One region of the Bacillus sp. LR_5 genome, then DNA from elsewhere that is predicted to be linked to it. Evidence: riboswitches for the same ligand, from Rfam matches in the RefSeq annotation. Region 1 holds a riboswitch; the other holds the start of a gene.
What was found. A riboswitch is a leader RNA that binds a small molecule or an ion and turns the genes downstream of it on or off. The one in region 1 is predicted to bind preQ1.

Region 1 (23,658 bases):
CTTCGTTTTCGATCCATTTTATTTCCTGCCCCGCTTCCTGTATACTGACAGTAGAGTTCAAGCGTAGGGAGTTGTTCCGTTTTGCTGATGAATTTTTTCAGACGAAAAGCAGTTATGCTCTTAACGGTTTTGGGAATTTCCGCTCCTTTTATCGGTATGAAGATGGTCGATTTTTATTATTACAGCTCTATCATCGGCTGTGCAGCGGGGTGCCTATGCTGCATCCTTGCTCTCATCATGGTTACGAAAAGATCCGATAAAGACAAAAAAGAAGGAAAAGCTTGATACATAAAAAACCAGCAGCCCAATTGGACTGCTGATTTTATTTTAGGAGTCTTAACCCGTTTAAGATCACCAAAATTGTACTTCCCTCATGACCGATCACGCCAAATGGCAATTCCATCACCTGCAAAAAGTTTGCACAAATCAGCAAGCAGATCACAGCTAGAGAAAACACGATATTTTGTTTGATAATCCTGTTCATTTTCCGTGACAAGCGGCACATGTTTACGAGCTTTTTCAAATCGTTTTTCATGAGTACCATATCAGCGGTCTCAAGAGCGACATCTGTTCCCCCGCCCATTGCAATGCCTACATCCGCCGCTTTAAGTGCCGGCGCATCATTGATTCCGTCACCGACCATTGCAATCGTTCCGAATTCTTCTTTTAACCGTTTGATTTCATTCACTTTTTGGTCAGGCAAGCATTCTGCAGCAACAGTTGTCATTCCGGCTTCCTTCGCTATCGCTTGAGCCGTGTCCTCATGATCCCCTGTCAGCATGGCCGTTTTAATGCCAAGTTGGTTCAATTCTTCCATGACCTCTTTTGCTTCGGGCCTGATTTGATCTTTCAGTGCGATACAGCCAGCTATTTGGTCATCCTTTTTCACAAATACAATCGTATGGCCGCTTTGAATGATATCTGATGCTGTTTGTTTTATAAATTGTGCTGCCATTTCCTCGCCGATAAAACCCGCCTTACCGATCTTCCATTTCGCGCCCGACACTTCTGCCATAACGCCAAACCCTGATGTTTCTTCTATAGATATGTAGCCGGACTGATTTACGCCGCGGCTTTCAGCGTACGTTGTTATTGCTTGAGCAAGCGGATGGCTTGATTGCGTTTCGATTGCATAGACGGCCTCAAGCACTTCCGCTTCACTGAATCCTTTTGCAATTCTAATCGTCTCAACGGCAGGCTGGCCTTTTGTTACAGTGCCCGTTTTATCAAAGGCGATCATTTGCACAGAGCCCAGCTGTTCAAGGAAGACGCTGCCTTTCACAAGCATACCGTTGCGGGCGCCATTTGAAATCAAGGACAAAGCTGCCGGCATAATAGAAGCGACAAGCGCACAAGGTGAAGCGACAACCATAAACACCATTGCGCGGTAGAAGGTTTCACTCCAGCTCCAGCCCAGCGCAAAGTGCGGCACGAATAACAAGAGCCCCACCACGATCAGCACACCTTTTACATAAGCATTTTCAAATCGCTCGATGAAAGCTTGTGCGGGCGAAACACTGCTTTGCGCAGATTCAACCAGTTTGATAATTTTTCTGAATAACGAATCTTCATTTGCTTTCGTGACACGGACGGTCAAGGAGCCGTTGCGATTCACAGTTCCCGTAAATACAGCGTCACCGGTGTTTTTTTCTACAGGCATTGATTCACCTGTTAATGCTGACTCATCAATGCTTGTTGAGCCCGATTCAATGATACCGTCTGCCGCTACACGTTCTCCGGGTTTGATCACAATCATATCACCGGCCTGCAAGTCCGATACCGGTACTCTTTTGGTTTCACCATTGACCATCAGCGTTGCTTCTTCAGGCTCAAGCTGCATTAAAGATGTTAAATCTCTGCTGCTTTTATTCATCGTGTATGTTTCTAAAGCTCCGCTTAAGGAAAAAATAAATATTAAAATAGCACCTTCCGCCCAGTATCCGATCAAGGCGGAACCAATTGCAGCGAAAATCATTAAAAGTTCTACATTCAGCGTTTTGGATTCGACCGTTTCTTCAATTCCTTCCTTTGCTTTAGCAAATCCGCCGATCACAAAAGCCAGCAAGTAAAGTGTTATTGATAATACTTGATGTCCGGATAAGAGCCAGCCTGCCAAAATAAGAGCGCCTGACACGAGTGCTGCGATAAGCTCCGCATGCTGTGCCCAGTTTTTTTCTCTCTGCTCTGTTTTTAATGGCTCATGCGGATCGTGTTGAACGATAACTTGTTCATTCATATCAAATTCTCCTCTCTAATTGAGAACGTAAATCATCATCATTTCTCTTATAAAAACAAAATTGCCGCCCAAAAGGCAGCTTTATCGTCAGTTATTTCTTGATGTCTTCCTTTATTATAGCATGCGCAATGAGAATTTCAATTATAATTATTTTAATTTCTTCTTGATAATAATTATCATTAATATTTATCCAATTCTTCACTACATGAAAAAAGCTGAGAGTCTATGCTCTCAGCCTATTCTTCCGTCCATTCTTTCAGTTGTTCCGCCGTCATCGGGCCAATTTTTGTTTTTTCAATTTCTCCCTTTTCATTCAGCAAAAATGATGTTGGGATCGTGATGATATGATACTCCTTCATCAATTCTCCTTTTGAGTCAAGAACGATCGGAAACGTCAGCTTGTTTGCTTTAATAAAGTCTTCAACGGCTTGCTGATTTTGTTCTGAGTTCACTAAATTCACCGTTACCAGCTTTACGCCGTCGGATTGATGGGCATTATAAAACGATTGAAACTGGGGAAGCTCCTTTTTGCAGGGCGGACACCAAGATGTCCAAAAATGCAGGATGGTTTTTTGCCCTTTATGCGGGATCGAGATATCCTCCCCTTCTATCGTTTTCATAAGAAAAACAGCGGGAACTGCAGGCTGTTTATTCCCAGCGGCTGCCACATCAGGAAACCATGCAATCATCCCCAATAACATAAGGCATACAGTAAGCAAGCGCTTCGTCAACATGGAATCTTCCTTTCATGCTTTTCAATTAGCTTGCCCCTGCTTTTTCTTTATCATCCTTCAATTCGCGGCGTTCTGCTTCCTCCCGTAAGGAAAACAGATACCCGCAGCACTTTGCAAATCTGTGTATAGTGAAGGCTCGTCAGCAAAATCATGCCAGTGTTCATCCCTAGGATAATCCCGAGCATTTGCAAATTCTCCATTGATCCCAGCACATACATCATACTTAGGGCCACGATATGGCTCCAGACATTGTGATAAAAAGCTTCTTTAACAAACCCCATCCCGATTAAGCACGCCTGCAGCGGCATGACAAACAGATGAAAGAGAAAGTAAGGCCACAACAGCTGCAAGTAATACTGCGCTTCGGGGGAGTGAAAAAACAAATGTGTGAGCGGTCCCGCAAACTGGAACATGATCCAGACGGACGGTATGCCGTAGCCAAACGTAATGAAAATCGACTGCTTCAGTCTTTTTAATACGACGTCATATTGCGAAAGCGCATAAGCTTCCGAGATACTCGGTATCATGACAACCATTAACGAATGGGCAATAAATGCAGGGAACGACCCTATCGTCACAGCCACACCGGCCAGCATTCCATATTGATCGATCGCCGCTGTCCCGGCAACGCCTGCAGCCAAAAGCGCTCCTTTTACTAAAAAGGGTTCAATCGCATTGACAACCGCATGAAAAATGCGCAGCCCTGTTGTAGGAATGGAAACGGCAAGCAGTCTTTTTCTTACATCCTTTCCGCGCAAATGAATGTGCTGCTGGCCGGATACCGCCCGCCTCGCCATGATAAATTGTGAATATAAATAAACAAGCACAACCACATCACTCACGACGAGGACAAACAAGGAAATCAGCACAGCCATATCTAATTCAAATGAATACCATTGAAAAAAGAGGAATAAGCACAAGAGCTGGATGATTTTTTTCAGCACATTGGCGATTGCGATCTTCCCCATTTTTTGTACACCCATAAAATAGCCCCTGGCGATTGAAGTAAAGGCGACAATAGGAATTAAGCCGATGACAATCCCTTTAATAAACGGGTGGTATGTATCAAATACCGGAATAAACGGAAGCGCAATACTGGCAGCAGCAGTAGAAAACGCTGTAAAAACGACCGTCATTCTGAATGCGTGCCTCAGCATGCTTTCATGAAGCTTAGGGTTTGATTCGGCAATGAATTTAGAAATTGAGATCGGCAGTTCCAGGCTTGCGATGACTATAATTAAAAAGATCGTGGGCAAAATACTCATGTAAAGCCCCATCCCGTGCTCGCCAAGCTCCCGCGCCAAAATCATATTCACGACAAATTCAAGGCATTCAGCGAAAAAGGCGGCAATGGATAAAAGAATGATCCCTTTCACAAATCGATTCATGATGTCTCTCCTTGTCTCTTGTACTACCAACATCATATGAGACAAGTTCAAAAATTATTTTATTTTTACTCTTTATATGTAAAAAAGCACAGCTGAGACAAATTGTCTCTTCTATGCTTAGATGGCAAAAACGTGCCTGCCGATTTTTTCTATGATTTTCCTTGAACGAATCCAATCATCTGACGCTGTTTTCGGATTATAAAAAAATATGGCATCTGTTTCTCTATTTTTTGAGGACAGCGCTTCTTCAGCAGCAGCAATCGATTCTTTATCAGGCTTTTGATTAATGCTTCCGTTTGCAACCGGTTCAAAGGCGTTTTTCTGATAAATAACCCCTCTAATTGTATCAGGAAAACCTTTTTTCTCCGTTCTGTTCAGCACAACGCTTGCTACGGCGACCTTGCCTTTATAGGATTCTCCCTTAGCCTCTGCGTGAACGAGACGGGACAGCAGATCTTTTTCAGACTGTGTATATGTTTCTTTCTTTTCAGTTGTTTTGGCCGGCTTGTCTTTCTCTTTCTTTTCAGTGTGTGCTGATAGCTTGATCGGCTTTATTTTTTTCTGGTCCTTATCAGCAGACAGTGAAGGGAAAGATTCGTCTCTGTCTTGATCTATATGTGTAAGCCATTTCGCTTCTTCATGTTTTGTCTTCTTTGTGCTCAGTAGTGAAGCTTGTGTATGTTCAATTTTTGCTGCAGGCATGAAACAAAGAAGAAAAACAGCCAGAGCAGTGAATTTCGTCGTCATACAGTTTCCTCCTTAAAGTGCTCAAAAAAACACTTCATAACCTTAACAAGAGATCCATTCATTTTCACGGAAAAAGATTTTCCAACTCTCCCAAGGAGGCATCAGGATGGAATATACCGGATGACAGGCTGGTTAATGGAAGAAAAACAGCTTGAAATTCTATAAATCTTGTCAATTCAAAACATGTTTATCCATTTTTGGAGTTTTACATTTTGTTTACATCTGTTACAACTGAGTGTAATAAAGAGCCTGTATTCTGTCATATATGATAAAAAGGCTTCTCACGTATGAGAAACCTTCAGCTTCTTGGCTGTTCTAAGTATTGAAATATAACATCTCCGCCTTGCTGGGCAATTCCTCGGAAATGTTTAAAATCATCTTGTTTAGATAACACAGCCCTGAAATCCAGGAAATGCTCTTTCTGGACTCTCAGTTCGTTTATTGCGCCGGTGCGCAGCTGTTCAATCATTTCTGTAATCTCTTCGGGACGCAACGAAAATTCCCCCTTTTCTTTCTTTTGACGAAAATCAATATACCATCTTTATAACGTCAGGACAATTCATTAGGGAGATAAAACTCCTTATCGCTTTACTTCTCAATGAAAATACTGCAAAATACTTTCAAAAGGCATTATTATGTTTAAAGGAGAGGAAGCTTGTGAAAATCGCTAAGGTTGGAAACGTCATTGAATTTAAAAACGGATTAACCGGTGTTGTTGAAAAAGTAAATGAGAATTCTGTAATCGTTGATGTCACGATTATGGATAACTATCGGGATCTTGAGTTAGATTCATTGACAGTTGTTAATCATAAAAATTATAAGATCATCAGAGACTCCTATTAAACCTCCTCATTTCCACATTCATTCGCAAAAACTGCAAGACGGACAATTAAACACCTTACATATGAAATTCGCTTTCTCAAAAGCTGCCGGCCGGCAGCTTTTTTACATCAAAAACACCGATTATGAATCGGCGTTTTGGTCTGTTTCCGTTATTTCTATATAGAACTCGCTGACAGAACCTGCTTCATACAGGTTGGTCAATGACGTTGAATAATTTGTAATTTCCCCCCGGAAGGCAAGATTTCGTTCCGGAACCTCGACGTTAAACGTTTTTTCATACAACAGGACAGCGATATCATGGTAAGTCTCGCTCGTAACGTTTAGGGTAAATGCAATTTTGCGCTTCGGCTCGCTCTCCTCTTGATATGCAGCCATTTCTAACGTTACATCGTTTAATCGCAATGTCTTCACTTCATATCACTCCTTTATAGTTCATGCATCTTAGCATACCTTAGCGAACGTTTACAATGAATCTGTTCTGACCTATTATGTTAACCAATTCTTTAGAAAAGACACCTTTACAAACATATGTTCGATCAACTATAATAAAACAGACGAGCTGCCATCCAGCATCCCGTCTTTTCATTAGAAAGCGGCGAGTGGAATCCCCCCCGAATTCACTCGTCTTTTTTATGTAAAAAATCCCCTGCATTTTTCAGAAGAAATTATATTAATGATTATTAACAAGTCATGATCCATCATGCGGTACTCAGCATCTTCTCATACTTTGTTCCAGGCTTTCCGTCATTTGTGTACGGATCACGGATCAATTTGCCCTATACTTCAATGCAGCGGGTCCATTAATTCAATCAAGTTGTTCATGGGACAAGGGCCTTTGGAATTCAACCCTTGGCCTCATTGTTTTACCTGTACCCGTACTAAATGCTTTTCAGTATGTCCAAGATTTAGAGATTGATTACAATTATCTTGGATTTTGCTTAGAACTATAAATCCTTATATATTTTTAAACACTTTATTCCAAACTGACGAATCCTCTTGTCCAAGACTCCAGCTGCCAAGGCCTTTCAGATTATATTTTTGAACGATTTTTATTTTTGCTCTGAGTGACTGTTCATTTTCAAACCATAATGTATATGTTCCTGAAGGTAATGGACCCTTCTTGTCGTGATTGATCGTAAACACCGCTTTTGGAGATTGACTCTTTGTGTCAAAAATAATTGTCCCGTTATGTCTTTTTACTAATGAGTCAACAAGGTAAAGGGGAATGGCTTGAGAATTAGATTCGCCATTCATCCAGCAGCGGCCATAGAATGGCAATCCTAAAACTAGTTTTTGAGGGGAGATTTTTTGGGTTAGAGCATATTGAATGGACCTTTCCACCCATCCTACACTTGCAGTAGGCCCAGCAAGGCGGCTTTCATCATAGGCCATAACCATAAGATAGTCTGCATATTTTGCTAAATTTTCGTAATCATATGATCCGTGCCAGCCCTTCGTCCAGCCAAAAGGATTTGCCGCCACTGCAACTGATACCTCTTTATGTCCAGGAATACTTTTTCTTACCAGTCTAACAAAATCCGTAAATGCCTTCCGATCTTTTTCTGTAAGGTTTTCTATATCGATATTAACTCCGTCCAAATCCAGTTCTTCTATTGCATGAGAAATTTGTTTAGCCAAAAGCACTCGGTTCTTTAATGCAAATCGTCCCAAATCCTGATTCCAATGATTGCTTAGAAAAGGAACTACTTTTAATTTTCTTCTATGAAGAGTTTTAATCACATCGGGATCAGCTGAACGGAGAAGTAATGATCCATCTTTTCTGATATAGAAAAAATCAGGAGACACGACATTTAATACTCCGTTCGTTTGATCAACGTGTTGAATAAAATCGCTACTTAATCCAGAATAGAAATAGCTCATTTGAAACATCTCATAACCCCTTCATCCCCAAAAATATCAAGTTCCCAACAAATAAAAAAAATGAAGACTGATCATTTCAATTTGTTTCGTTTCCGAAACCTCAAAGATTATCTTTCTCTTATCTTTATAATTTGTCCTGGATAAATTCTATCTGAAGAAATTTTATTAAGATTCATAAGTTGTTGTACCGGAATATTAAAGGATTTGGAAATCGTCCATAATGTATCGCCAGATTCCACATGATAAACTTCATATGTTACGGGAAATTCCATATAACGAGGCGTTCTTTTTACTTTATTCGCTTGATTTCTTGTTTTAGGTATTTTTCCCTTCATTCATATGACTCTCCTTTAGAAAAATTTGTTTACATCTCTAGACCGTTTCTCTCTAATCTTAATAATTTGTCCAGCATATATTTGATCCGATTTGAAATGATTAAGCTCCATGATCTGCTGAAGGGAAACATTATACTTCCTTGCAATTTTTGATAATGTTTCACCGAGAGTAACATGATGAATCTCGTATTTTTCTTTGAGGACATCTACATAATGAATGGTTTCCCCTACGTTTCTTAAGATTCCTCTGCTTTTTAGCACCTCAATCATTTTCTCAGCTCTATGCCGATAGGAATCTTTCTTTACAGCCTTTTTACCGTTTATCCGAATCTTTTTTCTCTCGCTATCATGATTCAAATAGTATTTAACCTTTTCCAATGTTTCTTTGGGTGAGGAAGAAACGATAAGATCGCGACCAGGTTTGAATTTATCTCGAACTGCTGGTGTTTCCGATGTCAATAAAAACCCCCCGGAACCAAGAATCTCATAGGTGCGTTGCGTAAGTTGGCTTTCACAGTTTTGCAATCCGATAATGATTTTTGCTGAACTGTAAACTTTATACGCTTCAGTATAATCAAGATATCCATGGATCCAATTGCGGGGAATTTCTCTTCCTATATATTTACTCATGTTTTCCCAATTTCTCCCCCAAAAATCAATGCGAATACCCTTTCGTATAAGAGGACGAATAAGCGTTTTTAAAGAGGACGAACGGAACACTTCCGGATGTTCTTCAAGAAAATTAGGGTAAGCATTAGCTACCACTGCTATATCACAACTGTATTTTGCTAATGGTTTAATCTGGTGATGTATACTTTCGTGATAGGCAAAGTCTAAGTGGGCTGCTTTAATCCCCATGCTTTCATAAGTTTTACACAGAGAAGGCGTAACCGTGAAAACAAAATCCGGTTTCATCTTTTTAATTAACGGAATGGTAAAGTTTTGAGTGTGCAGTGGGTCTTCAGTTGCCCAATAAACAAGGGGGATATTCACCTTTTTAGTTGCGTTGCGAATCCAGATTTGCTTTTCCCTTGAATGCTCTGGTGTCCATCCCATAGATACTATTAGATCTGGTTTAAATTCGTCTATCATTTCAGTGATATTTTCCCGACTTACAGGACCCGAAATCATTACGGTATGTCCTGCTTCCCTAAACCCATTCGGTAAACCATAGAGCCACATGGGATGACTCTCGAGGAAAAGAATTTTCACACATTTTCGCCCTCTCTTTCACCTTTTAATGTCTACTTTATTGGTATGTATAAGTAAAATAATTTGTCGCGGTACCAGTCTATAAAAAATGTTCAAGTGCGAGATAACGTGATAGCTTCCTGCAAAATGAAATTGTAAGAGAATGAAAATGAATCGTTTCTCTCGCCAGCACAGAAAAAGCAAGCGATTTACAAAACACTTTTTCTTTGATTTGACTAGCCTTCTGACGTAGTTAATAGTTTATTTTTGTGCATAAAAAGAAAAAGACGTACACATTTGTACGCCTTAAATAACTTCTGAACGATCAATTTTTCATTGCATAAAAGTCACACGTTCCCCCATAAAATGAACCATTTTCAAGTGTGACCTTACCTAATTTTGTTGACTTCTCATTAACGATTATCAATCGTCTCCGGATACAAGTCATGGTTCATCATACGGTATTCGGCCATTTTCTCATACTTCGTGCCCGGTTTTCCGTAATTTGTGTACGGGTCAATGGAAATTCCGCCTCTTGGCGTGAATTTGCCCCATACTTCAATGTAGCGCGGGTCCATTAATTCGATCAAGTCATTCATGATGATGTTCATGCAGTCTTCGTGGAAGTCACCATGGTTTCTGAAGCTGAACAGATACAGCTTTAATGATTTGCTTTCAACCATTTTTTCATCAGGAATGTAGCTGATGTAGATTGTTGCAAAGTCAGGCTGTCCTGTTTTCGGGCATAAAGATGTGAACTCAGGACAGTTGAATTTTACAAAGTAATCACGGTTTACATGTTTATTCGGGAAGGATTCCAGCACGTCCGGCGCATATTCAAACAAATAATTTGTTCCTTGGTTGCCAAGCAGTGTGACACCTTCTAATTCTGATTCTTTTCTTGTCGTCATATTTATCTTCCTTTCTATTATACTCCGCGTTTGTTGCCCCATAACAGGGTGTGGAGCTGCGGAAGCACTCTGACCAGATTCAGCTCCGCGTCGACAGCTACCTTATCAACAAGCGCTTCATATTTTCCAAGCAAATGTGCAATCAGTGACTGATCATCTGTCGTATGCACATCATCATTACCGACTTGTAAATAAAACGGGATTCCCGGGTAACGTTTGTGCACCGTTTTGGCAAACTCCAGATCTTCATCATTAAAAATGACTACCTTCAAGCTGCAAGCATGCTGTCTGTTATTCTCTTTAAGTGAAGTCAAAATGTGATCAAGCTTTTGAAAGTTTGTCACCATTTTTGAGCTTGGCGGTTTTGGAGAAATTGTCAGATCATCAATCAGCGTAAACCAATCCTGATAAACGGTCCCCTGGGTTTCGAGCGCTGCACGGATGTTATTTTCCTTCAGCAGTTCGATAAAAGCATCCAGCTGCTTTAACAGGGCCGGGTTGCCGCCTGAGATCGTCACGTGGGAAAACGCGTCTCCGCCAATGTCCTTAAGCTCTGCAAAAATCTCCTCAGCCGTCAGCCAGCGAATATCTTTTTTAGCAGACCCGTCCCAAGTGAAGGCGGAGTCACACCAGCTGCAGGAATAGTCACAGCCGGCTGTACGGACGAACATCGTTTTCTGTCCGATCACCATGCCTTCTCCTTGAATCGTCGGGCCGAATATTTCTAATACAGGAATTCCTTTAGCCATTCAAACCACCCTTTTTCGGACGGTAGACACAGTAACTTGTCGGTGTTTCACGGACAAACACCTGTACACAGCTCGGCTTATTCTCCAATGTGTCTAAATAAGCCTGTACGTTGTCATAAATCGTTTTCGCCACGACTTCAGTTGTCGGCAGCGAATACCGGTCGTCCTGAGAAAAATCTTCATGATCATTTAAAAGCGTATGATCATAGTTTCCGTGCACCAGTTTTTTGAGTACGCTGAAATTGACAAGGAAGCCGGAATCGTCAAGTTCGTCGCCGGCAACTGTTATATTTACGGTATACGTGTGCCCGTGAACCCTGCTGCACGCTCCAGCACTTTCCCGAGGGATAAAATGAGCAGCTGAGAGGTGCATGTCCTTATTCAATTCAAATGAATAAGGATGCTGGGCCTGCGGATAAATTTGAGATAACAATTTATGCACGCTCTCCTTTCATCGCCATATACTCTTCATACCCTTTTGAACGAAGGTGGCATGCCGGACATTCGCCGCAGCCGGCTGCGATGATGCCGTTATAACATGTCAGCGTGTTGTTTTTTACAAAATCAAGCGCGTCAAGCTCATCTGCAAGCTTCCACGTTTCTGCCTTATTCAGCCACATGAGAGGCGTATGAATCACAAACGGCTTCTCCATCGCCAAGTTTACTGTTACATTGCAAGATTTCACGAATTCATCACGGCAGTCAGGATAACCGCTGAAGTCTGTCTCGCAAACTCCTGTAATAATGTGGCGCGCGCCAATTTGGTATGCCAGAATAGACGCAAAAGATAAGAATACCAAATTGCGGCCCGGAACAAATGTGGATGGCAGTTCGCCGTCTTTTACTTCTATATCAATATCATTTCTTGTCAGAGCATTCGGTGCAAGCTGATTTAAAAGTGACATATCGAGCAAATGGTTTTTCACACCAAGCTTTTCTGCAATGGATTTTGCCACTTCAATTTCCTGCGAATGACGCTGATTGTAATGAAAAGTCACCGTTTCGACTTCTTCGAATTCCTTTAGAGCCCACAGTAAGCATGTGGTGCTGTCTTGACCGCCGCTAAATACGACAATTGCTTTTTCTTTTTTCATGATTCCTCTCCTTCTCCGCAATAAAAACTTTCGGCGAGAGACATCGCTACAGCTGATTTACACAAAAAAACACCTTTTCGGAAGGTGCTCTAGAAAAACATAAAAAAGGCCGTATCCAAGGATACAGCTCGTCCTTAGTTTTTTATAGAGGGTGTAGCTAGAACCTCTCCCGCATATCGTACGGATTTTCTTCAATTTTTCACTTCTGCTATCTTACCATAATGTTGTTTTTCTTGACAATAAAAAAAGTCAGCCCCTAGCTTTCCGTTCAAGCATCGTTCTGCAATGACGGCTCGCTTCATTATATATGTATGTTACAAACTGCGCCGCCGGGGAGACTTTTTGCAAATCAGGGCGCCTATGAAGGCCAAACTCACATAGCCAAACAAAGGATAAATCGTTGAAATCAGCTTTCCGTATCCAATTTGGCTCGTGATATAAGCCGTAATCATAATGGCTGCAAAGATATATTTGCTTTTCATTGGCAGAAAGCTCTGCACTTGTTTTTCCAACCCATATAGATTGCCGATAACTGATGTGAACACTTCACCGAAAATAATGAGCAAATAAATCAAATGGACAGATCGCGCAAAGAGATAAACCACTTGAGCCATCGGTATATCATACAAAAATACATCCGGGAGTGTCGACAATGACAGAAAACTCGCGGACAGCACAATCGTCAGCATCGTGCCTCCAACTAAAGCGCCTTTTTTTATCACCTTTTCCGATGGCATTTCATTCGCCAGTGGAACCAAAACCGCTTGGGCAAGCGATAAATTCAAAGCGCCGTAAGAAACCGCTGACAACAGCCAGTCCCAGCGATGTGGCCAGACCCACTGAGCTGCGTTCCGCGACTCGCTGAAAATAAAAGAGTCGGCCACCACAATCATAGAAAAGATGATCAAAAGAGGAACAACAAACACATTGACACCGAAAATGCCTTTTACCCCTTTAGTCATCACAATTAAGCTCAATCCGATTGTAATCAGCATCCCAATCTGAGCAGACATCCCCAGCTGCTCCTCAAAAAGCGCCCCTGCCCCAGAAAGCATAACAGATGTGACACCGAGGAGAACAAACAGCATAAACACATTGATAATCCGCCCAGCTGTCGCACCGAACAAAAATATATTCATTTCTTGATATGACTTGGCATTGATTCGCTTTGAAATGATCATCAGCTTGGCCCCCAAAAACGTAAACATCCCGCCGCTGATGATAATACCGAATAAACCGAACCAGCCGAACTTCAGAAAAAACTCAACAATTTCCCTGCCAGTCGCAAATCCAGCTCCGACTACTGTACCGACATACACAAAAGCAAGCTGACTTGCAGACCCTTTTGATTGTTCCATTTCTCCCCTCCGAACGAACCGCAGTTTTGTCCATATATGCCTTTTTATAACCTATGAGACAAGTTCCTTGAAAAGACGAAGAAAACATGTTTTACTGTGTAAACAAATCAAAAATTTTTTACGCAAAAGACTTGAAAGTCAAAGATGGTCAGAGTATACTATTAATCAAAGTTGGTCAAATGAACCGGCCTTTTTTAAAAACCAATTGGTCAAAGTTAGTCAAATAGTCAGACTGCTCTGAGCAAATTGTTTTGAAAGCCGTTAAGTTTGCCGTATACTAATAGTCAAAGAAGGTCAAATCCAAACGACCTTTTTATTCACATTCATTGGTCAAAGAAGATCAAACTTTTAAGGAGGTTTTGGCAAATGCGTTGTCAACATTGTCATCAAAACGAGGCGACGATTCGCCTTAACATGCAAATAAATTCCGTTCATAAACATATGGTTCTATGTGAAACCTGCTATAACGAACTGACTCGTAAACCCTCAATGAGCATGGGTCCTCAATCTTTCGGTTTTCCATTTGAACAAGCATTCCAACCGAAAGAACATAGTGCAGCAAAACAAGGCGAGAAAAAAGGATTGCTTGATGAGCTGGCTCAAAATATTACAAACGGTGCAAAAGCAGGTCTCATTGACCCCGTCATCGGCCGTGATGAAGAAGTGGCGCGCGTGATCGAAATTCTGAACCGCCGCAACAAAAACAATCCAGTTCTCATTGGTGAGCCGGGTGTAGGGAAAACCGCCATCGCCGAAGGACTTGCTTTAAAAATTGCTGAAGGTGATGTTCCAAACAAACTGAAAAACAAAGAGCTTTACTTGCTTGATGTTGCATCCCTTGTTGCAAACACAGGGATCAGAGGCCAATTTGAAGAGAGAATGAAACAGCTGATCACTGAGCTGAAAGAACGAAAAAATGTCATTCTGTTCATTGATGAAATTCATCTTCTCGTTGGCGCTGGCTCTGCTGAAGGATCAATGGACGCAGGCAACATTCTTAAACCTGCCCTTGCCAGAGGCGAACTGCAAGTCATCGGTGCGACAACACTGAAAGAATACCGTCAAATCGAAAAAGATGCCGCGCTGGAAAGACGTTTTCAGCCTGTCATGGTGCAGGAGCCTTCAATTGAACAGGCCATCCTCATTCTGCAAGGGATCAAAGACAAATACGAAGCATATCACGGCGTGACATTCAGTGATGAAGCAATCAAAGCATGTGTGACTTTATCATCCCGCTACATTCAGGACAGACACCTGCCGGATAAAGCAATTGACTTATTAGATGAAGCAGGTTCAAAAGCCAATCTGTTAATTGATGAGCTGAATGACGAAGATGCGGCTGAACGCTTAACTGCGATTGAAGCCGAAAAAACAAAAGCCTTGGAAGAAGAAAATTACGAACTGGCGGCAAAACTCCGTGATGAAGAAATTGCATTAGAGAAAAAGCTGAACAGCTCTTCTGCTCATTCCGCTGTCACTGTGAAAGCTGAGCACATTCAGGATATCATTGAACAAAAAACAGGCATCCCTGTCGGCAAACTGCAGGCAGATGAACAAACAAAAATGAAAGAGCTTGAAGCAAAACTTCGTGAACGCGTGATCGGACAAGAAGCCGCTGTTCAAAAAGTGGCAAAAGCGGTAAGACGAAGCCGCGCCGGATTAAAATCCAAAAACAGACCAGTCGGCTCCTTCCTCTTTGTCGGCCCTACCGGCGTAGGGAAAACAGAACTTTCTAAAACGCTGGCAGATGAATTATTCGGCACAAAAGACGCTATCATCCGACTCGATATGAGCGAATACATGGAGAAACACGCCGTATCTAAAATCATCGGTTCACCGCCTGGATATGTCGGCCATGAGGAAGCTGGGCAATTAACAGAAAAAGTGCGCCGCAATCCATACAGCATCGTGTTGCTCGATGAGATTGAGAAAGCACACCCTGACGTTCAGCATATGTTCCTGCAAATTATGGAGGACGGCCGTCTGACAGACAGCCAAGGCAGAACCGTAAGCTTTAAAGACACTGTGATTATCATGACAAGCAACGCGGGTGCTGGTGAGAAACAAACGAAAGTCGGTTTCCAATCAGATGACAGTGTAATCGAAGAACAAACATTGATTGATTCACTGAGCATGTTCTTTAAACCTGAGTTCCTCAACCGTTTTGACAGCATTATTGAGTTCCGCTCACTGGAAAAAGAACATTTGGTCAAAATCGTCAGCCTGCTGCTTGGAGAACTTGAAGAAACATTGTCAGAACGCGGCATCAGCTTGAGTGTGACAGACGAAGCGAAAGAAATAATCGCTGAGCTGGGCTACCACCCTTCATTCGGCGCACGTCCGCTCAGAAGAACCATCCAAGAATGGATTGAGGATAAAATGACCGATCTGCTGCTTGACAATAGCGAGATCACAAGTTTTCACGTCATTGCAGAAGATCATACAATCAAAGTGCAAGCGAAATAATAATCAGCGGTTTCCTATTTAGGAAGCCGCTTTTTTGCGGATTCATACTCTTTACTGAGAAAATACCGTTCCTTCCCCCGAAGCGTTACTTCCCTTCATCCTTTACACTTTTCTTAAGGAGGGATGGAACATGTTTATATACAGTGAATATTTATTTCTATTATTATATGAAAACCGCCTGAAGGACAGCTTGCAAACAAACTGCCAAATTCAATACCGCTAAACTCTCGGGCTTTTCAATTTCGAAAGGCCCGTTTTTGTTTATTTCTCCCTACTATGCCTCTTCCTTGAATATTTCATGAACAAATTCACAATGTCCCTAAAGTTCCGGGCACCAAAACCGATATTAACCATAGACAAGCTAGTAAAAAAGGATTTGGTGAAAACTATGGATAAAACTTCGTTAATAGGTATTATTCTTGCTTTTGTGGCATTGAGCGTGGGGATGGTTCTGAAAGGCGTCAGTTTCAGCGCGCTTGCAAACCCAGCTGCCATTTTAATTATTATCGCCGGGACAATCTCAGCAGTCGTTATTGCGTTCCCAACAAAAGAAATTAAAAAAGTGCCTGCGCTGTTCCGAGTGTTATTTAAAGAAAACAAACAGCTGACGATAGAGGAGCTCATTCCTATGTTCTCTGAATGGGCCCAGCTTGCACGCCGTGAAGGCCTGCTTGCTTTAGAAGCAAGCATTGAGGATGTAGATGACGCTTTCCTGAAAAACGGGCTCAGCATGGCTGTTGACGGGCAAAGTGCGGAATTTATCAGAGATATCATGACAGAGGAAGTCGAAGCGATGGAGGACAGGCACCAAGCCGGAGCCGCTATTTTTACACAGGCGGGAACGTACGCGCCGACACTTGGAGTACTAGGCGCTGTAATCGGACTGATTGCCGCCCTCTCTCATATGGACAATACAGATGAGCTTGGACACGCTATCAGTGCAGCCTTTGTCGCCACCCTTCTCGGTATCTTTACGGGATATGTATTATGGCATCCTTTCGCAAATAAATTAAAACGCAAATCAAAACAAGAAGTAAAACTGCGTGAGGTCATGATTGAAGGTGTTTTATCCGTTTTAGAAGGACAGGCACCGAAAGTCATCGAACAAAAGCTTTTAATGTATCTTCCTGCGAAGGACCGCTTGAAATTTGCAGAACAAGGAGAGGCGCAAAATGGCGAGAAAAAAGAAGAAGAAGCATGAGGACGAACACGTTGATGAATCATGGCTCGTCCCTTACGCCGACATCCTTACTCTTCTCCTGGCATTATTTATTGTGCTGTACGCGAGCAGCTCGATTGACGCAGCTAAGTTTCAGATGCTTTCAAAATCATTTAATGAAGTCTTTACAGGTGGCACCGGCGTAATGGACTACTCCAGTGTCACCCCTCCAGAAAACGAGTCAGACGGAATCGATGAAGTTGAAAAGGATAAAGAAGAGAAAGAGAAAAACAAGAAAGAAAAAGAAAAAGCCGCTGATCAAAAAGAACTTGAAAATGTGAAGAGCCAGGTGGAAAAGTTCATCAAAGATAAAAAGCTGGAACATCAGCTGGAAACGAAGATGACTAGTGAAGGCCTTCTGATTACGATTAAAGACAGTATCTTCTTTGATTCTGGGAAAGCGACCATCCGTAAGGAAGATGTTCCGCTTGCAAAAGAGATTTCAAATCTTCTTGTGATTAATCCGCCAAGAAATATCATTATTAGCGGACATACTGATAATATGCCAATTAAAAATTCTGAATTCCAATCAAACTGGCATTTAAGCGTCATGAGAGCGGTAAACTTTATGGGGCTACTGATTGAAAACCCTAAGCTCGATGCAAAAGTATTCAGTGCCAAGGGGTATGGTGAGTATAAACCGGTTGCTTCCAACAAAACAGCGGAAGGCCGAAGCAAAAACCGGCGTGTTGAAGTTCTCATCTTGCCGAGAGGCGCAGCGGAAACAAATGAAAAATAGTTAAAAAGGAAGCCTGTGACATATCAGGCTTCCTTTTTTTACTTATTATGAAACTGTTTTGCGTTTAATCCTACTCTTTTTAACATTTCCGTGCACATCTCTACCTCTTCTTCGCTTAATACGCTGATCATTTCATCAATTTCAGCAGCGTGATCAGGAAAAATATCATTCAAAAGACCGATGCCTTTTTCAGTAATTTGTGCAAATGTCACACGTCTGTCTGTAGGAGACGCTTTCCGAATGAGGAGTTCTTTTTGTTCCAGCTTATCTACAACGTATGTGATGCTCCCGCTAGCCAAGAGAATTTTATCTCCTATCTGCTGCAGCGGCTGATCGCCTTTATGGTACAACAGCTCTAGCACAGCAAATTCAGTCGGGTTTAGTCCATGCTTATGAATATGCTTATTCATATGATCGTTAATGGACCGATACGCGCGCGACAGCACGATAAATAACTTCAGTGATTTTTCTGTCATGTCTCAATCATCCTTTTAGAAACCGTTACAGAGAAACATTAATAAACAAAGACCGAAATGTCAATAAAAATCTTTCCAATATTTCTCTTCTTTTTTATATTATAAGCTGCTCAACATCTTTTTCTAATTTTTTTGGTTATTTTTTCTTATTAAAGAAGAAGAAACAATGATATAATACCTCTAATCAGGTGTATGTTGGAGCGATGCAAATTGAAAATACTAAAAGGCGCCTGCGGGAGAGTCAAACTTTATATTATACTGGTCGTGATTCCGGCAATCGTCATCAGCTTTTTCGTATATGAAAAAGAAAAAGATACTATAGCTGCAGAACATAAGCAAGAAGCGAGTGTAATGCTGAACCTTCACCGCAACAAAATCAATTATTTAATCGGAGAAACAGAGGCGAGAATGACTTCCTTGTCCATCGCAATCGACAGACCGGTTGATATAAAGAAAATGCAGTCGATTTTGGAAAAAACCTTTGATTCAGAGCCGAGATTTTCCGGTCTCTATTTTCTAAATGCCAAAGGAGACGTCACCGCAAGCACAACAGAGTTAAAAATGAAAGTAAACCTGGCCGACAGATCTTTTTTTACAAAAGCGAAGGAAACAAAAAAGACAGTCATTTCAGATAGTTATTCGAGCAGAATTACAGGCCAGCCGATTTTTACAATTTGTGTCCCTGTTTTGGACTCAAAACGAAATGTGACAAATTATCTTGTCGCAGCTATTCAAATTGATTATCTGAAAAATCTCATTAACTTACTTAGCCCTGATGTTTATATTGAAGTTGTGAATCAAGACGGAAAAATAATTTTTACGAGCGGACAGGCCTCACATGCAATAGATCAGAAACCTGTCAGCGGATATCTGGATGATATCAGCTGGAATATGAAAGTATATCCGAACCCGGTTACAATAGAAGAACTGACGAAAAGCCTTGTGCTTCCGCTTTCATGTAGTATTGTTCTGCTGAATATCCTTTTTATTCTCGTGCTGTATTATTTGCTGAAGCGGCAGACACAGCTGGAGCGCTCAGAAAATGAGGCGCAAAAATTAGAGCTGATCGGAACGCTTGCTGCCAGCACAGCCCATGAAATCCGTAACCCGCTCACCGGCATAAGCGGCTTTATTCAGCTGTTGCAAAAGAAATATAAAGGTGAAGAAGATCAGCTTTACTTCTCCATTATCGAACAAGAGATAAAGCGCATTAATCAAATTGTGAGTGAGTTTCTCGTTCTCGGCAAGCCGACAGCTGAAAAATGGGAGCTGAACTCGCTCCAGGATATTATCGGTGAAATTATGCCGATCATCTATTCTGAGGGCAACCTATACAATGTTGAAGTCGAATTACAGTATTTAACTGAGCAGCCTTTGCTCGTAAAATGCACCAAAGATCATATTAAACAAGTGATTTTAAATGTAGCAAAAAATGGCCTCGAGTCAATGCCTGAAGGAGGCAAACTGACGATCTCAGTGGGAGCTTTGGATAAAAAGGCCATTATCAAAGTTGTGGATAACGGTGAAGGGATTTCTCAGGAAATGCTGGATCATATCTTCCTTCCCTTTGTTACTTCTAAAGAAAAAGGAACCGGTCTCGGCCTTGTCGTATGTAAACGGATCGTTCTGATGTACGGTGGCTCTATTCATATCGAAAGTGAAGTGCGAAGAGGCACAGAGGTGACGATCACCCTCCCCGTATCCGCTTCATAGCCCCCCTGACCGTGTCAGGAGGGTTTTTTATCTTCGTGACCGTGGATTGCCAGTCGACTTGCTTGCTGTTCTGCCAGAAAAGAGTATTTTGATGAAGCGAAACAGCAATTTCAGAAGCAAAAAAAACATAAAGAATACTAAAAAACCCTTTAACCCTTCCGTGGCATCTAAAAACTCCATGTTCCCTCTCCCCGTCACTTTTTGCTGAATTTCAATCGCAAATACGATAACAATGATCACTGTAACGGTATAGATAAAGGACAAGGCTGTCATGCTCCATTTAGAAAGCCATGAAAACACAGCGTGAGTGACGCCGAAAAAGATTATGCCAAAAATGCCGATCACCCAAAAATGCATTTCTTTGTCTGTTAAATGAATGCCAAACATTCCGCATAATGAGATAAAAGCGTCATGAAATTGATTGACCATTTCAGTAATGAGAATCGCCAGTTCTTTCATCAGTTCCCTCTTTCATATGAATTTTTCCAGAAAAAAAGAGCGCTTCTGAAAAGCTCTCTCTTTATATATGCATTTGACAGCGCCGCTATTTATTTGCATCATATGCTGGCATAACATCTCTGCGGGGCCACAAGCCTAATTTCTTTACAAGGCCTTGAATCCCTTGAGAATGTTCGTTTTCTTGCATGAGCTGGTGATATTCATTTATTAAACAATCCAGCTCCTGACTGTGTCTGATCGTGTCATGCCCTGTAAATCCCTGCTTTCTAGCGGCATCTATCATTAACTTTCTTTTTTCATCAATAGACACCAACAATCTTTCTTGTTCAGAAGAACCGCCCATTCACTTCACCCCTCGCCGCTAAGAAATAGGAAACAAGTTTGATTGGGTTATTGTGCATTATTACAGATTATACTTTATTTGTAAACATATTTTCATTAAATAAGTTAATTTTTCGGGTATAATAGATATATTGATAGGATTAGAAGAATAATACCCAGGTGAAGAATATCTTAAACACGCCGCCAGGCAGGAGGTATGCCCAATGAAGAAAAAGAAAGCAATTATGCTCGGAGCGGCAGGCGGAAAAGCAATTTTGAAGAGGAAAAACCGAAAAAAATGTATTCAGCACATCACTACTTTTTTTCAGATGCTTCGCGATTGGCGAAATGGCGACTACCCTCGTTCACAGGTTAAAACACTTTTGCTGTTAACTGCCGCAATCCTGTATATCGTCATGCCGCTCGATATCATTCCAGACGTAATCCTCGGTCTTGGGTTCATTGACGATGCAGCTGTTTTAGGTTTGATTTGGACACTGATTAAAAAAGAACTGTCACAGTATGAAAAGTGGCGTTTGCAATAAATATAAAAAGCCCCGTTCGATGAACGGGGCTATCTCATGCTTATTGATTCACGCTGTCTTTTTCATAAATAGGAACCCAGCCTTCAGTTGTGACAAAAATTCTCACCGCGACAACTTTGCGGTCCTCCTGAAGCGTGAAGTAATGGCGGATATTCTCAGGCACGGAGATTAAATCTCCAGGGTTTAAACGGACATCAAAAAACGTTCCGTCCTTGCCTTGAATGACAAAAATACCGTGTCCGCTTACAATAAAACGAACCTCATCGTCTGTATGGTGATGCTCTCTTTTAAAGTTTTCAAGCAGTTCATCAAGTTTCGGATTGCTGTCTGACAATGAAATAACATCCTGTGCTTTATAGCCGCGGCGGGTTGAGATATCTTTAATTTCAGTTTCGAAGGTATCAAGAATTTGCTGTTTTTCTTCTTCTGTCAGATCATATTTCTCTGAGAGATGTTCCGGAAGTTTCGTGATATCCCATTGCTCATAAATAACCTCTTGACTGTCCAGAAATCTTGCCACTTCCTCTTGATTTTCAATCGTTGTATTTGCCTCATCATGAATTCGAATTGTAGCCATTTCAATTCCTCCTTTTATTTAACCAGCTGATGCTGGAGTGTTTTCAATTTCAAATGGTAGCTAAACAAAAATTCATACGCTTCAAGCACTCTTTTTGCCTCAAATGCTGTTCTCCCCCAAGCCGTAATACCATGATTTCGGATCAGAACAGCTCCTGAATCTTCTGAAATCTCTTCCGCAAACAGTGCCGCAAGCGTCGGGATATGTGCCGGATTTTCTATAATCGGAACGGTCACTTCTGCGTTCTCTTCCCACAAGCCGAGTGCTTTTATAATTTCCTGCCCTTTGAATGTGATTTTCTTTTGGTCTCCGTATAACTCTGAAATCACATTATTGTTTACCGTATGGACATGCAGGCAGCATCCGGCATTGGTTTTATTGTACAAATGTGTATGCAAAAGCGTTTCTGCTGACGGTTTCAGAGAATGCCCGCTTTCAGCAGGCTCTCCGTTTTGATCAACCAGCAGAAAATCTTCAACCGTCTCTTTGCGTTTATCTTTTCCGCTTGCAGTGACGAGAAATGTTAAAGGATCATCTGTAACCTTAATTGACAGATTGCCGCTAGTCGCCGGAAACCAATCTCTCTCTGCCAATTCCCGTTTTACTTCAGCGAGCTCTCGCCAGCGTTCTTGTTTTGCAGCCATTCCTGTACCTCCTTTACATTCTCAATTTCCTTTCTTATCTCATAAAAATCTTGATACGGAAGATGATTGAGGTTTTGCTCCCGGCATTCGTTTAATAAATAATCCCTTGCAAAGCATAGGTCAGACAGCTTTGCTGCCTCCACATCTGTAACCGAATCACCGATCATGATGATATATTGGTTCGGTTCAGAAAGTTCATGGATGACCGACGGCTTACAGCACCCGCATTGATTGCTGCATGTGCCCTTGCAGGAATGAGGCCAGTCAATATGGATATAGTCATTGTCAAATGAAGCATGGTTGCAATAAATGCGGTCTTTCTCCACAATGCCTTCAAGCAAAGGATATACAAAAAAGTCCATTCCACCGCTTATGACATAAAACGGAATCTCGTGCTCATTGATAAATGCTACAAATTCCCGAAAGCCTTCCCTGATTATTGCATCTTCCAATACAAAACTTGTAATCTCTTCTTTTAAACGGCTGGGCAGAAGGCCGAACATCCGCCCGACACCTTCCTTGATCGACAGCGTTTTGGAAAGTACGCCGTCTTTTAATGCCACCCACTCTGGGGGAGCAAATGTTTTCATGATATTTATAATGTTGTCGTTCATCGTGATTGTTCCGTCAAAATCACAAATAATAAAAGGTTTTCGAGTCGTCATACGGCTTCAACCTTTCCCCATTTATCTAGCGCAAGCTTAAGATCCTTGCATTGTTCGGCTTTTTCATCAATCGGCTGGGCCTCTAGGACCGCATCAATAATGGCTCTGAACGCTCGCCCCCCGCCTTGGGCACCGTTCGGATGTCCATGTACGCCTCCTCCGGCGTTAATAATGTGGTCTATGCCGAAATCACGCATTAATAGCGGAACCATGCCGGGATGAATGCCTGCTGACGGAACAGCAAATGTTTGGTTAAAAGCATCCTCTCTCACACATTCTTCATGAATCGCCAGTGCATCTGCTCTTGGAAGCGCAACCGAACCATATGGAGACGGAAAGAGGCTGAAGTCAGCACCGCAATATCGGT
Region 2 (8,948 bases), on a different contig from region 1:
TGATGAAATTCAAAAAAGAGCTGTTTCAAATGTTAAAGAGAAGGTTCAGAAACTTAGCCAAAAAATAAATGAAGATATTGATAATAATATTTAATGCCTATGATCTCTAGATAGGCATTTTTTCTTTCGGATAAAAAAAGAAAAGACGTACAAATTGTACGCCTTAATCTGCTTCTGTACTATCAATTTTTCACTGCATAAAAGTCACAGTTCAGGTTGCACCTCAGGTCACACTTTTATTGAGCTTAGTGCGGGTCACACTTCGCTGTGACTCGGTTACAATTCCGCTGAAAATTAACGCTGAATGTTCGGATTTTACTGTGACTCCACTTCGTTTCACACTCCGTATCACACAACGGAATAATTAACGATTATCAATTGTCTCCGGATACAAATCATGGTTCATCATACGGTATTCGGCCATTTTCTCATACTTCGTGCCAGGCTTTCCGTAGTTTGTGTACGGGTCAATGGAAATTCCGCCTCTTGGCGTGAATTTGCCCCATACTTCAATGTAGCGCGGGTCCATTAATTCAATCAAGTCATTCATGATGATATTCATGCAGTCCTCGTGGAAGTCACCATGGTTTCTGAAGCTGAATAGATACAGCTTTAATGATTTGCTTTCAACCATTTTTTCATCAGGAATGTAGCTGATGTAGATTGTCGCAAAGTCTGGCTGGCCTGTTTTAGGACATAAAGATGTGAATTCCGGACAATTGAATTTTACAAAGTAGTCACGGTTTACATGTTTATTCGGGAAGGATTCCAGCACGTCCGGTGCATATTCGAACAAATAATTTGTACCTTGGTTGCCTAGCAATGTTACACCTTCTAATTCTGATTCTTTTCTTGTCGTCATGTTCATCTTCCTTTCTATTATACTCCGCGTTTGTTGCCCCATAACAGGGTGTGCAGCTGCGGGAGCACTCTGACGAGATTCAGCTCCGCATCGACAGCTACCTTATCAACAAGCGCTTCATATTTCCCAAGCAAATGTGCAATCAGTGACTGATCATCTGTCGTATGCACGTCATCATTTCCGACTTGTAAATAAAACGGGATTCCCGGATACCGCTTGTGCACAGTTTTGGCAAATTCCAGATCTTCATCATTAAAGATGACAACCTTCAAGCTGACAGCATGCTGTCTATCATTCTCTTGAAGTGAAGTTAAAATGTGGTCAAGCTTTTGAAAGTTCGTTACCATTTTTGAGCTTGGCGGTTTTGGAGAAATTGTCAGGTCATCAATCAGCGTAAACCAATCCTGATAAACGGTCCCTTGAGTTTCAAGCGCTGCACGGATGTTATTTTCCTTCAGCAGTTCAATAAAAGCATCCAGCTGTTTTAACAGAGCCGGGTTACCGCCTGAGATCGTCACATGAGAAAACGCGTCTCCCCCAATGTCCTTAAGCTCCGCAAAAATCTCCTCCGCCGTCATCCAGCGAATATCTTTTTTAGCAGACCCATCCCAAGTGAAAGCGGAGTCACACCAGCTGCAGGAATAATCGCAGCCGGCTGTCCGGACGAACATCGTTTTCTGTCCGATCACCATGCCTTCTCCTTGAATCGTCGGGCCGAAAATTTCTAATACAGGAATTCCTTTAGCCATTCAAACCACCCTTTTTCGGACGGTAGACACAGTAGCTTGTCGGTGTTTCACGGACAAACACCTGTACACAGGTCGGCTTATTCTCCAAAGTGTCTAAATAAGCCTGTACGTTGTCATAAATCGTTTTCGCCACGACTTCAGTTGTCGGCAGCGAATACCGGTCGTCCTGAGAAAAATCTTCATGATCATTTAATAGCGTGTGATCATAGTTTCCGTGCACCAGTTTTTTGAGTACGCTGAAATTGACAAGAAAGCCTGAATCGTCAAGTTCGTCGCCGGCAACGGTTATATTTACGGTATACGTATGCCCGTGAACCCTGCTGCACGCTCCCGCACTTTCCCGAGGGATAAAATGAGCGGCTGAGATATGCATGTCCTTATTCAGTTCAAACGAATAAGGATGCTGGGCCTGCGGATAAATTTGAGATAACAATTTATGCACGCTCTCCTTTCATCACCATATATTCTTCATAACCTTTTGAACGAAGGTGACATGCCGGACATTCGCCGCAGCCGTCTGCGATGATGCCGTTATAGCATGTCAGCGTGTTGTTTTTCACAAAATCCAGCGCGCCAAGCTCATCTGCAAGCTTCCACGTTTCCGCCTTATTGAGCCACATGAGAGGCGTGTGGATCACAAACGGCTTCTCCATCGCCAGATTTACCGTTACATTGCAAGATTTCACGAATTCATCACGGCAATCAGGGTAACCGCTGAAGTCTGTCTCGCAAACTCCTGTAATAATGTGGCGCGCGCCAATTTGGTAAGCCAGGATAGAGGCAAAGGATAAGAATACCAAATTGCGGCCTGGAACGAATGTGGATGGCAGTTCGCCGTCTTTTACTTCTATCTCAATATCATTTCTAGTCAGGGCATTCGGTGCAAGCTGATTTAAAAGTGACATATCAAGCAAATGATTTTTCACACCAAGCTTTTCCGCAATGGATTTTGCCACTTCAATTTCCTGCGAATGTCGCTGATTATAATGAAAAGTCACCGTTTCGACTTCTTCGAATTCTTTTAAGGCCCACAGTAAGCATGTTGTGCTGTCTTGGCCGCCGCTAAATACGACAATTGCTTTTTCTTTTTTCATGATTCCTCTCCTTCTCCGCAATAAAAACGCCGGCGAGAGACATCGCTACAGCTAATTCACGCAAAAAAAACACCTTTTTTCGGAAGGTGCTCTAGAAAAACATAAAAAAGGCCGTATCCAAGGATACAGCTCGTCCTTAGTTTTTTATAGAGGGTGTAGCTAGAACCTCTCCCGCATATCTCACGGATTTTCTTCAATTTTTTCACTTCTGCTATCTTACCATAATGTTGTTTTTCTTGACAATAAAAAAGTCAGTCCCCGGTTCCTAGATCAATTATCGCTCTATAGTGACGGTTCGTTTCATTATATATATTTATAAACTGCGCCGCCGAGGAGCTTTTTTGCAAAGCAAAGCGCCTATGAAGGCCAGGCTCACATAGCCAAACAAGGGATAAATCGTTGAAATAAGCCTGCCGTACCCTATTTGGCTCGTAATATAAGCCGTGATCATAATGGCCGCAAAGATATATTTGCTTTTCACTGGAAGAAAGCTTTGCACTTGTTTTTCTAATCCATATAGATTACCAATAACTGATGTGAACACTTCTCCGAAAATAATGAGTAAATAAATCAAATGGACAGATCGTGCAAAGAGATAAACCACTTGTGCCATCGGTATATCATACAAAAATACATCCGGAAGAGTTGACAAAGACAGAAAACTCGCGGACAGCACAATCGTCAGCATCGTGCCTCCGATTAAAGCGCCTTTTTTGATCACTTTCTCCGATGACATTTCATTCGCCAGCGGAACCAAAACCGCTTGGGCAAGCGATAAATTCAAAGCCCCGTAAGAAACAGCTGATAACAGCCAATCCCAGCGATGCGGCCAGACCCACTGAGCTGCGTTTCGTGATTCGCTGAATATAAAAGAGTCGGCCACTACAATCATTGAAAAGAGGATTAAAAGGGGAACAACAAACACATTGACACCGAAAATGCCTTTTACTCCTCTAGTCATCACAATTAAGCTCAGACCGATTGTAATAAGCATCCCAATCTGAGCGGACATCCCCAATTGTTCCTCAAAAAGCGCCCCTGCTCCTGAAAGCATGACAGATGTAACTCCGAGGAGAACAAACAGCATAAATACATTGATAATTCGCCCAGCCGCCGCCCCGAACAAAAAGATGTTCATTTCTTGATATGACTTGGCATTGATTCGCTTTGAAATGATCATCAGCTTGGCGCCCAGAAACGTAAACATTCCGCCGCTGACGAGAATGCCGAATAAACCGAACCAGCCGAACTTCAGAAAAAACTCAACAATTTCTCTGCCAGTCGCAAATCCAGCTCCGACTACTGTGCCGACATACACAAAAGCAAGCTGACTTGCAGACCCTTTTGATTGTTCCATTTCTCCCCTCCGAACGAACCGCAGTTTTGTCCATAGATGCCTTTTTATAACCTATGAGACAAGTTCCTTGAAAAGACGAAGAAAACATGTTTTACTTTGTAACAAATTAAAAAATGTTGTGCAAAAGGCTTGAAAGTCAAAGATGGTCAGAGTATACTATTAATCAAAGTTGGTCAAACAAACCGGCCTTTTTTAAAAACCAATTGGTCAAAGATAGTCAAATATTCAGTCTGCTTTGAGCATATTGGTTTGAAAGCCGTTAAGTTTGCCGTATACTAATAGTCAAAGAAGGTCAAATCCAATAGACCTTTTTATTCACTTTCATTGGTCAAAGAAGATCAAATTATTAAGGAGGTTTTGGCAAATGCGTTGTCAACATTGTCATCAAAACGAGGCGACGATTCGCCTTAACATGCAAATAAATTCCGTTCATAAACAGATGGTTCTTTGTGAAACTTGCTATAACGAACTGACCCGTAAACCTTCAATGAGTATGGGTCCTCAATCTTTCGGATTTCCGTTTGAACAGGCATTCCAGCCGAAAGAAAAGAGCGCAGCAAAACAAAGCGGAAAAAAAGGGCTGCTTGATGAGCTGGCTCAAAATATTACAAACGGTGCTAAAGCCGGTCTCATTGATCCCGTCATCGGCCGTGATGATGAAGTGGCGCGAGTGATCGAAATTCTAAACCGCCGCAACAAAAACAATCCGGTTCTTATTGGGGAGCCGGGTGTAGGGAAAACTGCCATCGCTGAAGGACTCGCTTTAAAAATTGCTGAAGGCGATGTTCCAAACAAACTGAAAAACAAAGAGCTATATTTGCTTGATGTTGCATCCCTTGTTGCAAACACAGGGATCAGAGGCCAATTTGAGGAGAGAATGAAACAGCTGATCACTGAGCTGAAGGAACGAAAAAATGTCATTCTGTTCATTGATGAAATTCACCTTCTCGTCGGCGCAGGCTCTGCAGAAGGATCAATGGACGCCGGCAACATTCTCAAACCGGCCCTAGCCAGAGGCGAACTGCAAGTCATTGGCGCGACAACACTGAAAGAATATCGTCAAATCGAAAAAGATGCCGCGCTGGAAAGACGTTTTCAGCCTGTCATGGTGCAGGAGCCTTCAATTGAACAGGCTATCCTCATTTTGCAAGGGATTAAAGACAAATACGAGGCGTACCATGGCGTAACATTCAGTGATGAAGCAATCAAAGCGTGTGTCACTTTATCATCCCGCTACATTCAGGACAGACACCTGCCGGATAAAGCAATTGATTTATTAGATGAAGCAGGTTCAAAAGCCAACCTGTTAATTGATGAACTGAATGACGAGGATGCCGCTGAACGCTTTACTGCAATTGAAGCCGAAAAAACAAAAGCCCTTGAAGAAGAAAATTACGAACTGGCGGCAAAACTCCGTGATGAAGAACTTGCATTGGAGAAAAAACTGAACAGCTCCTCCGCTCATACCGCTGTCACTGTGGAAGCTGAGCACATTCAGGAAATTGTTGAACAAAAAACAGGCATCCCTGTCGGCAAACTGCAGGCAGACGAACAAACGAAAATGAAAGAGCTTGAAGCAAAACTTCATGAACGCGTGATTGGACAAGAAGCCGCTGTTCAAAAAGTGGCAAAAGCGGTAAGACGAAGCCGCGCCGGATTAAAATCCAAAAACAGACCAGTCGGCTCCTTCCTCTTCGTAGGTCCTACCGGCGTAGGGAAAACAGAGCTTTCTAAAACACTGGCAGATGAATTATTCGGCACAAAAGACGCTATTATCCGACTCGATATGAGCGAATACATGGAGAAACACGCCGTATCTAAAATTATCGGTTCACCGCCTGGATATGTCGGCCATGAGGAAGCTGGACAATTAACTGAGAAAGTGCGCCGCAATCCTTACAGCATTGTGTTGCTGGATGAGATTGAAAAAGCACACCCAGACGTTCAGCATATGTTCCTGCAAATTATGGAGGATGGCCGTCTGACAGACAGCCAAGGCAGAACTGTAAGCTTCAAAGACACAGTGATCATCATGACAAGTAATGCGGGTGCTGGTGAGAAACAAACGAAAGTCGGTTTCCAATCAGATGACAGTGTCATCGAAGAACAAACATTGATTGATTCACTGAGCATGTTCTTTAAACCTGAGTTCCTCAACCGTTTTGACAGCATTATTGAGTTCCGCTCATTGGAAAAAGAACATCTTGTCAAAATCGTCAGCCTTCTTCTTGGAGAACTTGAAGAAACATTGGCTGAACGGGGCATTAGCTTGAATGTGACAGATGAAGCGAAAGAAAAAATCGCTGAGCTGGGCTACCACCCTTCATTCGGTGCACGTCCGCTTAGAAGAACCATCCAAGAATGGGTTGAGGATGAAATGACCGATCTGCTGCTTGATAATGGCGAGATCACAAGTTTTCACGTGATTTTAGAAGATGATAAAATCAAAGTGCGAGCGAAATAACAATCAGCGGTTTCCTTTTAGGAAGCCGCTTTTTTTATACTTTCATACTCTTGACTTAGAAATTACCGTCCCTTCTCCTGAAGCGCTACTTCCCTTCATCCTTTACACTTTTTTTAAGGAGGGATGGAACATGTTTATATACAGTGAATATGTATTTCTACTATTATATGAATACCATCTGAAGGACAGCTTGCAAGCAAGCTGCTAATTTCAGTAGACCCCCGGGCTTTTCAATTTTGGAGAGCCCGTTTTTGTTTATTTCTCCCTTCTATGCCTCTTCCTTGAATATTTCATGAACAAATTCACAATGTCCCTAAAGTTCCGGGCACCAAAACCGATATTAACCATAGACAAGCTAGTAAAAAAGGATTTGGTGAAAAACTATGGATAAAACTTCGTTAATCGGTATTATTCTTGCTTTTGTGGCATTGAGCGTCGGGATGGTTCTGAAAGGCGTCAGTTTCAGCGCCCTTGCAAACCCCGCTGCCATTTTAATTATTATCGCCGGGACAATCTCAGCAGTCGTTATTGCGTTCCCAACAAAAGAAATTAAAAAAGTGCCTGCGCTGTTTCGAGTGTTATTTAAGGAAAATAAACAGCTCACAATAGAGGAACTCATTCCTATGTTCTCTGAATGGGCTCAGCTTGCACGCCGCGAAGGTCTGCTTGCTTTAGAAGCAAGCATTGAGGATGTAGATGATGCTTTCTTGAAAAACGGGCTCAGCATGGCTGTTGACGGGCAAAGCGCGGAATTTATCAGAGATATTATGACAGAGGAAGTCGAAGCAATGGAGGACAGGCACCAAGCCGGAGCCGCTATTTTTACACAAGCGGGAACGTACGCTCCGACACTTGGAGTACTCGGCGCTGTAATCGGGCTGATTGCCGCTCTCTCTCATATGGATAACACAGATGAGCTTGGACACGCCATCAGTGCCGCCTTTGTTGCCACACTTCTCGGTATCTTTACAGGGTATGTGTTATGGCATCCTTTCGCAAATAAATTAAAACGAAAATCAAAACAAGAAGTAAAACTGCGTGAGGTCATGATTGAAGGTGTTTTATCCGTTTTAGAAGGACAAGCACCGAAAGTCATCGAACAAAAGCTTTTAATGTATCTTCCTGCGAAGGACCGCTTGAAATTTGCAGAACAAGGAGAGGCGCAAAATGGCGAGAAAAAAGAAGAAGAAGCATGAGGACGAGCACGTTGATGAATCATGGCTCGTTCCTTACGCCGACATCCTTACTCTTCTCCTGGCATTGTTTATTGTGCTGTACGCGAGCAGCTCGATTGACGCAGCTAAGTTTCAAATGCTCTCAAAATCATTTAATGAAGTTTTTACAGGCGGCACCGGTGTACTGGACTACTCCAGTGTCACTCCTCCTGAAAACGAGTCAGACGGCATCGATGAAGTGAAAAAGGAAAAAGAAGAGAAAGAGAAAAACAAGAAAGAAAAAGAAAAAGCAGCTGATCAAGAAGAACTTGAAAATGTGAAGAGCCAGGTGGAAAAGTTTATCAAAGATAAAAAGCTGGAACATCAGCTGGAGACGAAGATGACTAGTGAAGGCCTTCTGATTACGATTAAAGACAGCATCTTCTTTGATTCTGGAAAAGCGACCATCCGTAAGGAAGATGTGCCGCTTGCAAAAGAGATTTCAAATCTTCTTGTGATTAACCCGCCAAGAAATATCATTATCAGCGGACATACTGATAATATGCCAATTAAAAATTCTGAATTCCAATCAAACTGGCATTTAAGCGTCATGAGAGCGGTAAACTTTATGGGGCTCCTGATTGAAAACCCCAAGCTCGATGCAAAAGTGTTCAGCGCCAAGGGTTATGGCGAGTATAAACCGGTGGCTTCCAACAAAACTGCGGAAGGCCGAAGCAAAAACCGGCGGGTTGAAGTTCTCATTTTGCCAAGAGGCGCAGCGGAAACAAATGAAAAATAGCAAAAAAGGAAGCCTTGTGACATATCAGGCTTCCTTTTTTTACTTATTATGAAACTGTTTTGCGTTTAATCCTACTCTTTTTAACATTTCGGTGCACATCTCTACCTCTTCTTCGCTTAATACGCTGATCATTTCATCAATTTCAGCAGCGTGATCAGGGAAAATATCGTTCAAAAGACCGATGCCTTTTTCAGTAATTTGCGCAAATGTCACTCGTCTGTCTGTAGGAGACGCTTTCCGAATGAGAAGTTCTTTTTGCTCCAGCTTATCTACAACGTATGTGATGCTCCCGCTAGCCAAGAGAATTTTATCTCCTATCTGCTGCAGCGGCTGATCGCCTTTATGGTACAAAAGCTCTAGCACAGCAAATTCAGTCGGATTCAGCCCATGCTTATGAATATGCTTATTCATATGATCGTTAATAGACCGATACGCGCGCGACAGCACGATAAATAACTTCAGTGATTTT

Region 2: it holds a riboswitch for preQ1, as region 1 does, so the genes downstream of both, queC (7-cyano-7-deazaguanine synthase QueC) here and queC (7-cyano-7-deazaguanine synthase QueC) in region 1, are expected to answer to the same signal.

The regions. Positions count from the first base shown of each region.
Region 1 is NZ_JAVAXX010000036.1:2,247-25,904, reverse strand. It holds gene RAC86_RS10625 (hypothetical protein) at 82-285, shown strand; gene pfeT (metal-transporting ATPase PfeT) at 323-2,236, opposite strand; gene stoA (endospore biogenesis thiol-disulfide oxidoreductase StoA) at 2,473-2,970, opposite strand; gene ykvU (sporulation protein YkvU) at 3,021-4,358, opposite strand; gene RAC86_RS10605 (cell wall hydrolase) at 4,476-5,105, opposite strand; gene RAC86_RS10600 (hypothetical protein) at 5,404-5,598, opposite strand; gene RAC86_RS10595 (YkvS family protein) at 5,763-5,948, shown strand; gene RAC86_RS10590 (DUF3219 family protein) at 6,069-6,359, opposite strand; partial or broken gene RAC86_RS10585 (hypothetical protein) at 6,579-6,770, opposite strand; gene RAC86_RS10580 (glycosyl hydrolase family 18 protein) at 6,903-7,838, opposite strand; gene RAC86_RS10575 (LysM peptidoglycan-binding domain-containing protein) at 7,937-8,164, opposite strand; gene ykvP (spore protein YkvP) at 8,180-9,376, opposite strand; gene queF (preQ(1) synthase) at 9,769-10,266, opposite strand; gene queE (7-carboxy-7-deazaguanine synthase QueE) at 10,284-11,015, opposite strand; gene queD (6-carboxytetrahydropterin synthase QueD) at 11,008-11,457, opposite strand; gene queC (7-cyano-7-deazaguanine synthase QueC) at 11,450-12,109, opposite strand; PreQ1 riboswitch class I at 12,238-12,282, opposite strand; gene RAC86_RS10545 (YkvI family membrane protein) at 12,424-13,467, opposite strand; gene clpE (ATP-dependent protease ATP-binding subunit ClpE) at 13,834-15,933, shown strand; gene motA (flagellar motor stator protein MotA) at 16,322-17,134, shown strand; gene motB (flagellar motor protein MotB) at 17,106-17,891, shown strand; gene mhqR (MarR family transcriptional regulator MhqR) at 17,930-18,367, opposite strand; gene RAC86_RS10520 (sporulation kinase KinD) at 18,560-20,080, shown strand; gene RAC86_RS10515 (hypothetical protein) at 20,108-20,539, opposite strand; gene spo0E (aspartyl-phosphate phosphatase Spo0E) at 20,625-20,882, opposite strand; gene RAC86_RS10505 (YkvA family protein) at 21,085-21,405, shown strand; gene mtnD (acireductone dioxygenase) at 21,446-21,982, opposite strand; gene RAC86_RS10495 (methylthioribulose 1-phosphate dehydratase) at 21,997-22,626, opposite strand; gene mtnX (2-hydroxy-3-keto-5-methylthiopentenyl-1-phosphate phosphatase) at 22,584-23,291, opposite strand; gene mtnW (2,3-diketo-5-methylthiopentyl-1-phosphate enolase) at 23,288-23,658, opposite strand, start outside.
Region 2 is NZ_JAVAXX010000233.1:1,266-10,213, forward strand. It holds gene queF (preQ(1) synthase) at 365-862, opposite strand; gene queE (7-carboxy-7-deazaguanine synthase QueE) at 880-1,611, opposite strand; gene queD (6-carboxytetrahydropterin synthase QueD) at 1,604-2,053, opposite strand; gene queC (7-cyano-7-deazaguanine synthase QueC) at 2,046-2,705, opposite strand; PreQ1 riboswitch class I at 2,836-2,880, opposite strand; gene RAC86_RS29275 (YkvI family membrane protein) at 3,019-4,062, opposite strand; gene clpE (ATP-dependent protease ATP-binding subunit ClpE) at 4,427-6,526, shown strand; gene motA (flagellar motor stator protein MotA) at 6,910-7,722, shown strand; gene motB (flagellar motor protein MotB) at 7,694-8,479, shown strand; gene mhqR (MarR family transcriptional regulator MhqR) at 8,519-8,948, opposite strand, start outside.